Regions from separate parts of the Streptomyces sp. NPDC001549 genome, predicted to be linked through region 1. Evidence: riboswitches for the same ligand, from Rfam matches in the RefSeq annotation. Region 1 holds a riboswitch; the other holds the start of a gene.
The links. A riboswitch is a leader RNA that binds a small molecule or an ion and turns the genes downstream of it on or off. The one in region 1 is predicted to bind guanidine.
Positions count from the first base shown of each region.

Region 2: another riboswitch for guanidine. It lies ahead of ACFY04_RS04710 (multidrug efflux SMR transporter); the one in region 1 lies ahead of ACFY04_RS12555 (Ohr family peroxiredoxin).

Region 1 covers NZ_JBIAVJ010000006.1:66,970-70,732, forward strand. The annotation lists gene ACFY04_RS12545 (peptidoglycan recognition family protein) at 214-1,008, shown strand; gene ACFY04_RS12550 (hypothetical protein) at 1,038-1,487, opposite strand; gene ACFY04_RS12555 (Ohr family peroxiredoxin) at 1,474-1,944, opposite strand; guanidine-III (ykkC-III) riboswitch at 2,020-2,082, opposite strand; gene ACFY04_RS12560 (hypothetical protein) at 2,234-2,425, opposite strand; gene ACFY04_RS12565 (VWA-like domain-containing protein) at 2,750-3,763, opposite strand, start outside.
Region 2 covers NZ_JBIAVJ010000002.1:392,904-396,666, forward strand. The annotation lists gene ACFY04_RS04705 (transglycosylase domain-containing protein) at 1-779, shown strand, start outside; gene ACFY04_RS04710 (multidrug efflux SMR transporter) at 802-1,122, opposite strand; guanidine-III (ykkC-III) riboswitch at 1,154-1,223, opposite strand; gene ACFY04_RS04715 (co-chaperone GroES) at 1,267-1,608, opposite strand; gene ACFY04_RS04720 (DUF3618 domain-containing protein) at 1,652-1,972, opposite strand; gene bcp (thioredoxin-dependent thiol peroxidase) at 2,080-2,547, shown strand; gene ACFY04_RS04730 (HNH endonuclease) at 2,691-3,317, shown strand; gene ACFY04_RS04735 (HNH endonuclease) at 3,314-3,763, shown strand, end outside.

The DNA of each region.
Region 1 (3,763 bases):
CGAGGACCTGCCGCGTGCGGGGGGCCTGTGGTTCGTTGCCATGCGGTGCGGGACTCCGTAGGCGCCCGTACTGGCTCCGGGTGACCGCCGTCCTCGCCCGGGATCCGGCGCCGGCGAAGGCTCCCGGCAGGGTCACCGGCGGTGGTACGTCCGGGGGGTTGCGCGGTGTGTCTGCGCGACCGGTGGAGGTGGAGTCCCCTTCAATGGCGCCGCATGACCTTCTCCGCACTGCATCAGCCCCCCGCGCGCGCCGCGGCCCCGTACACCCGCCGGTCGGTCCTCACCGGAGCCTTCGCCCTGGCGGCCGCCACGGCACTGCCGCTCGCCGCGGCGGGGCGGGCGTACGCCGCCGCCACCCCGGACATCATCGGCTGTGCCGCCTGGGGTGCGCGGGCGGCGTCCGAAGACGTCGTCGTCCTGGACAACCGCCCGGAGCGGATCATCGTCCACCACACGGCGACGGCGAACGTGACGGACTACACGAAGCAGCGCGCCTTCGCCCTCGCCCGCGCGATCCAGACGTACCACATGGACGCGCAGGGCTGGATCGACACGGGTCAGCACTTCACCGTCAGCCGCGGGGCCTTCGTGCTGGAGGGACGCCACAAAAGCCTCGCGGAGCTGCGCACCGGCACCCGCCAGGTGCGGGCGGCACACTGCGTCGGCCAGAACACCGTGTCGATCGGCATCGAGAACGAGGGGACGTACACCTCGCAGGACCCGCCGGCGGCCCAGTTCGCGGCCCTGGCCGACCTGTGCGCCCACATCTGCGACCAGTACGGACTGCCCGCGTCGGAAATCTACGGCCACCGCGACTTCAACGCGACCGCCTGCCCCGGCGACCACCTCTACGCCCTGCTCCCGACCCTCCGCAAGGACGTCGCCGACCGCCTCGGCACGCCCGCGCCGGAGGAGGCGTCCGACCCCATCGAGGACCTGGTCCGCCAGGCCACCGGCCGGCCGGCCTCGGAGTACGCGGAATACCTCCCGGCGGGTCTCCTGCCCTGACGGCGCGCCGTCGCCCCGGGCTGCCCGGGCTACAGCCGCCAGTACGCACCGGCACGGGAATCGACATGCACCACGTGGCGGCCGACGCGCACCACGTGGTGGTCCGGGCCGGACCACGAGCCGCAGGCGCCGTCGGCGGCGGGCAGCGGCGTCCAGACCTCCAGGAAGGTGCTGCCGTCCGGATTGGTGCCCCGCTCGACGAGGTTCGCACCGTCCCACCGGAGGGTGCCGGCGTCTTCGCCGGGCTCGCCCGTGAGGTGGTGGAAGTGCACCTGGGAGCCGTCGAAGGACGTCGTACCGGCGAAGCCCCGGCTGTCGGCGTAGTACGAACCGGCCTGCAGCCACACCACTTCGCGGTCCTCGACGAGGGGTCCGCCGTTGCGGCTGATGCCGCGCCGCAGCCAGGCACCGCGCTCGGGCACCGGGACTCCGGGGCCGTCCGGGACGTGGCCGGCCGGCCCCGGCTCAGGCGCGGTCATCGGCGGCGGCCTCGGCGGCCTCGGCCGGCTCGTCCACGGCCAGGAGCGTCAGCGGTACGTTGCCGCGTACGGCCTGCGAGTACGGGCAGACCGCGTCCGCCCGGTGCAGCAGGGGCTGGAGGTCCGCCGCCCGCCACCCGGGCAGGCTGACGGTGAGCGCCACCGCGAGGCCGTAGCCGGCGGGCGTGTCCGTGGTGCCGAGCTGGACCTCGCAGGCCACGCGCGCGGTGGAGGCATCCGCCCCGAACCCGGCGGCGACCTCCGCGAGCGCGGAGGTGAAGCAGGCGGCGAAACCGGCCGCGAACAGCTGCTCGGGGTTGGTGGTGCCGGGCACCTTCTTGCGCGGCGGGGCGAGGCGGACGTCCAGGCGTCCGTCGTCCGTGCGGACGGATCCGGTACGTCCCCCCGCGGCGTGCGCGGTCGTCCGGTACAGGCTGCGGGTGAGTGGCACGGTCATGACGTACGGCCCATCTTGCTCGACGAGGACGCTGCCCGGGTGCGGACAGCGGACGGCGCCGCTCGTGCGGCACCTCGCGCGTCGTCGTGCGTAACCGGGTACGGCGCATCTCGTCCGGGGCCGTGGACCGGCCGCCGGACAATCTAGCAAACGCGCTCCGCGATCCGGGGGCACCACCCCGCGGTGAAGTACCTCACCCCCCACCGACCCGGCCGCCGGACGCCGGCCTGAGGACGGGGGTGTGCGGCCGCGGTCCGCGCCGGGCGGCCGGGGCGGGCACGGGCCCGGGTCAGGGCGCGTGGTGCTGGATGCCCCGCTGACCGGGTACCCGGGTCGACCGGGGCGCACCCGAGCGGCGGTGGTCGGCTCGCTGCCGGCGGCCCGGGAACGGGTTGCGCCGCACGGTGGCGCTGGGGGCCGCGATCAGAAGGCCGACAAGTGCGAGGACCGCGACGAGGATGAGCACGTTGACGAGGTTCATGGTCCTGCCTTTCGTCGAGTATTGACTGCCTGTCACTACATTTTGTTACCGATTAGCGGGCTGTTAAACACAGAGGGTGACAAGAGGTGTCGTCGAGGGCCGCGCCGGCCATGCCGATCCGGCAACATCAGGCGTGCGTACGGGCATTGGCGCGGCACGAGCGGCACCCGCCTGCCACCGACAGGGGACCGGGGCTTTCCCCGCCGGTGCCGCACCGGCAAAGCCCGCCGGAGACACGCCACTTGGTGGCGGCGAACTTTCCGCTGCCGTTCCCGATCGTCCGATCTGCCCTGGTGCGTGTGTTCCTGACGCGCGCGGCCGCGATCACGTGGTCAGGTCGACGCGTACCGTCTCCACCCAGGACGGGGGTGCGGGCGGGGTGTTGCCGATCAGTGCGGCGATCAGCCGGCAGGACGGTGTCTCGTCCGGCCACGGCGTGTACCCGTCGGTCAGCACGATCACGACGTTCGGCCGGTCGGGCAGGGCCAGGGCCGCGCCGATGCCGACCCGCATGTCCGTGCCCCCGCCACCGGCCAGGGTCACCTCGCCGGCACTGCGCACCCGGGTCACGGCATGCACGTCTGCGTCGCATGCGAGGACGGCGACCCGGTTCCCGCCGACGCCGACCTCCCGCAGGACGCCGGTGACTTCGGCTAGGGCGGCCGCGAGCTCGTCCGGGCCCATCGATCCCGAGGTGTCGATGACGACGGCCACCCGCGGCAGCGGCCTGCGCAGACTGGGCAGCACCACCCGGCCGCCGAGCGCGGGCGTCCGGCGCGAGGGGCGGCGGTACGTGTAGTCCACCGCGCCGGCCGCCCACGCGGCGGCCTCGCGGACCGCTCCCGCCAGAGCCTGGCGCCAGTCGACGGAGGGCTCCAGAAGCTCCTCGGCCCACCGGGCCCAGCCCTCGGGGACCCGGCCCCGGGTGCGCCGGTGGGCCCGTACGGCCTCGGCGGTCTGCCGGCGCAGGGCCTCGGCCTCCACCGGGCCGACCCGGGCGGGGCCGCCGTCCTCGCCCAGCTCCCAGGGCCCGGGCGTGCCGTGCGCGCCGGAACCGCAGTCCGGCCCGTGGGGCGTCGGGGGAATCGCCGGCAGGTAGGTCTCGAACAGGCCGCCCGCGGGCAGGCCGTAGAGCCTGGGCTCCATCCGGCCCTCGGGCAGCACCAGCCCGTCGGCCAGCAGGTCGTCGTTGATCTCGCAGTCCTGGGCGATGTTGACCCGGACCGGGTCGCCCTGGTCGGCGGCGGGCAGGCGCTCGGCCCGGCCGTGGTGGTCGCGCAGCAGGTGCGCCACCTCGTGGACCCACACGCCGGCCAGCTCGGCGACCGGGGTCGCCTC
Region 2 (3,763 bases), on a different contig from region 1:
GCACCCCCTACACCTTCCTGGAGAAGATCACCAAGGGCGGCGACACCATCGGCCTCCCCCAGCGCACCCCCACCCAGGCCATCAGCCGCGAAGCCGCCGACACCACCACGTCCATGCTGGTCAGCGTCGTGGACAACGGCACCGGTACGGCCGCCCTCGCCGCCGGCCACCCGGCCGCGGGCAAGACCGGCACCGGCGAACTCGACCGCTCGGCCTGGTTCGCCGCCTACACCCCGGACCTGGTCACCGTGATCTCGATGATGGGCCAGGACCCGGACACCGGAACCCTGGAATCCCTCTACGGCGCCCTCGGCGAGGCCCGCATCGGCGGCGGCGGCTACCCCGCCCGGATCTGGGCCGCCTACACCAAGACCGCGCTGGAAGGCACCGACCCCGTCGACTTCGACCTGGAACTCCAGCCCGGCGGCGCACAGCCCCCGCCACCGCCCAGCCCGGAATCCAACCCGCCGCAGGAGCCCCCCGGCGAACCCTCGCCCAGCGCCCCCGAGCGCCCCGCCCGGCCCTCCCCGTCGAACCCGGCCGGCGGCCGCAACCAGGGCGGACAGAACAACGGAGGCCAGAACCAGGGCGGCCAGGACAACGGCGGCCCGGTGAACGGAGGCCAGGACAACGGCGGCCAGGACAACGGCGGCACCACCCAGGGCGGCAACCAGGGCGGCACCACCCAGGGCACACAAGGCAGCGCACAAGGCAGCGCACAAGGCAGCGACGGAGGCCCGGCGGACGGCCTGCGCCCGCCGTCGGCGTTCCTGGAGTGACCGGGTCGGGCCTCCGGCCAGGTCAGTGACCGGAGGTCGCCTTCAGCCCCACCACGGCGACCAGCAGCAGACAGATGAAGAAGATCCGGGCGGCGGTGACGGGCTCACCCAGCACCGCCATACCGAGCACGGCCGCGCCGGCGGCACCGATGCCCACCCACACCCCGTACGCCGTACCGATGGGCAGGGTCTTCGCGGCGTACGACAACAGCACCATGCTCGCGACGATCCCGGCACCCGTGAACACACTGGGCCACAGCCGGGTGAAACCGTCGGTGAACTTCATGCCGATCGACCAGCCGACCTCAAGCAGACCGGCGACGAGAAGAAGAACCCATGCCATGACGGCACCTCCGAGACATCGAGCGATACGGGGTGCGTCGTCTTGTCGTACCCGGTACGGCGCGTCTCGTCGGGTTCTCCTCCACCGTAGCAAAGGGCAGCGAAAAGGGCCGGTGACCTGGGCCACCAGCCCTTGCTCACAGCCTCAGAGGTACAGCCCGGTGGAGTCCTCCGACCCCTCCAGCCGCTCCGCGGCCACGGCGTGCAGGTCCCGCTCGCGCATCAGCACGTACGTCGCGCCCCGCACCTCGACCTCGGCACGGTCCTCGGGGTCGTACAGCACCCGGTCACCGGGCTCGACCGTCCGGACGTTCTGCCCGACCGCGACCACCTCGGCCCAGGCCAGCCGCTTGCCCACCGCGGCCGTCGCGGGAATCAGGATGCCGCCGCCCGAGCGCCGCTCGCCCTCCGGCAGATCGGACTTCACGAGCACGCGGTCGTGCAGCATGCGAATGGGCAGCTTGTCGTGGGTGGTGTTCTCGCTCACGCCCCGAACCTACCTGCCCGCGCCCGTCCCGTACCGCTCAGGGTCATCCGCGCTTGCGGCGCGCCGACACCACGAGCAGCCCGACCAGGCTCACCGCGACCAGCGCGACGGGCACGATCCGGTCGACGCGCGGAGACCCGTCGTCGTGACGCAGACCGTCCCGCAGATCCGTCACGATCCGGTTCACCGTGGCGAAGGCCCGCCCGGCGGTCTGGTCGACAGTCGAGGCGACCCGCGCCTTCGCGTCCCCGATGATCGTCTTCGGGTGCATGCGCACACCGATCTCGTCGAGCGTCTCGGCGAGCTGCTCACGGCGGCGGACGATGTCCGCCTCGATCTGTGCGGGGGTCCTGGCTTCCGGCACCGCGCTGCCTCCGTCGTCGTCGTGGTCGTGTGGGGCGTAGTCCGCCATGAACAGTCTGTCAGCTTAGTCTCATGGCATACCGATCCCCTCCCGAGGAGAGTGTCACGATGAGCGAGCGACTCCAGCCGGGCGACACCGCCCCCGCCTTCACCCTGCCCGATGCGGACGGCAACGAGGTCTCGCTCGCCGACCACAAGGGCCGCAAGGTGATCGTCTATTTCTACCCGTCCGCGCTGACCCCGGGCTGCACGAAGCAGGCCTGCGACTTCACGGACAACCTGTCCTTCCTGACGGGACACGGCTACGACGTCATCGGCGTGTCCCCGGACAAGCCGGAGAAGCTGGCGAAGTTCCGCGAGAAGGAGGACCTGAAGGTCACCCTGGTCAGCGACCCGGAGAAGGAGACGCTGACGGCGTACGGCGCGTACGGCGAGAAGAAGCTGTACGGCAAGACGGTCACCGGGGTCATCCGCTCCACGGTGGTCGTCGACGAGGAGGGCAAGGTCGAGCACGCCTTCTACAACGTCAAGGCCACGGGCCACGTAGCCAAGATCATCAAGGACCTGGGCCTCTGAGCCCGGCCCTCTCGTCCGCAAGCGGCCCGCACCCCAACCGGTGCGGGCCGCTCCGCTTATCGGACGCAAAAGCCCGTGACCGTCCGCCTTCCGGTGCCGTTGCTCCGTACGAGGGCCGCACGCGCGGCCGGGAGGAGAAGGCAATGGCGGTCCGATACACCCGAGAGCTGCTGGAAGCCGCGGCCCGCGAGACGAACAACTGGGACGACGCCGTCCGCTGGTGCGGCGGCACACCGAGCAGCGGCAGCAGGCGCTACCTGCGGGCGAAGATGCGGGAATCAGGGATCGACTGTTCCCACTTCCCCACGAAATGGGCGCGGCACACCGAGGAACGGCTCCGGGAAGTCGTTTCCGGGTCCACATCCATCTCAGAGGTGGTCAGCCGCCTCGGCATCAGCAACGTCGGAGGCAACCAGACGCACATCGCCCGACGGATCTCGACTCTTGGCATCGACACATCGCACTTCGTCGCCACCCGAAAGCCTCGCCCCAAGGGAGCTCTGGGACCGACGCTCTCCGTCAGAGATCCGCAGGACGGCAGAGTCCCTGGCGATCGCTTGCGACGGGAGCTGCTGAAGGCCGGCGTTCCTGAGGAATGCGCCGAGTGCGGGGTCGGTCCGGAGTGGAACAACAAACCGCTTCGGCACGAGGTCGATCACATCAATGGCGAGTGGTGGGACAACCGGCGGGAAAACCTTCGGATCCTTTGCCCCAACTGCCATGCGGCTACCGACACGTACCGCGGCCGTAAGGTGAGGAGGGCTGCGTGAGCGAGGTCAGGTACACCCGGGAGCTGCTGAGCCGAACCGCGCCGCTGGCCACCAGCCTGGTCGACCTCCTGAGACGGCTCGACGCCCCACTGCTGGCCGGCCCTCGGCGGTACGTGCGTGACAGGCTGGTTCACTACGGCATCGACACATCCCACTTCGTCGACGAGCCACTTCCCGTCCGGGTCCGGCAGCGCTACACAGAAGAGCGGCTACGGGAAGCAGCCTCCCACACGGACAGCATCGCGGGGATGCTCACTCACATGGGCGTCGAGCCGTACAACAGCGCCCACGTCCATATCGCCAAGCTCCTCGAACGGTTCGGGATAGACACGTCGCACTTCCCCCGTCGAGGCACTTCGTCACGCCGCCTCTTCGCCTACGAGGAGATCGCACCCGCGGTCGCCGACTCGAAGAACATGGCTGGGGTCATGCGCACCCTCGGCCAC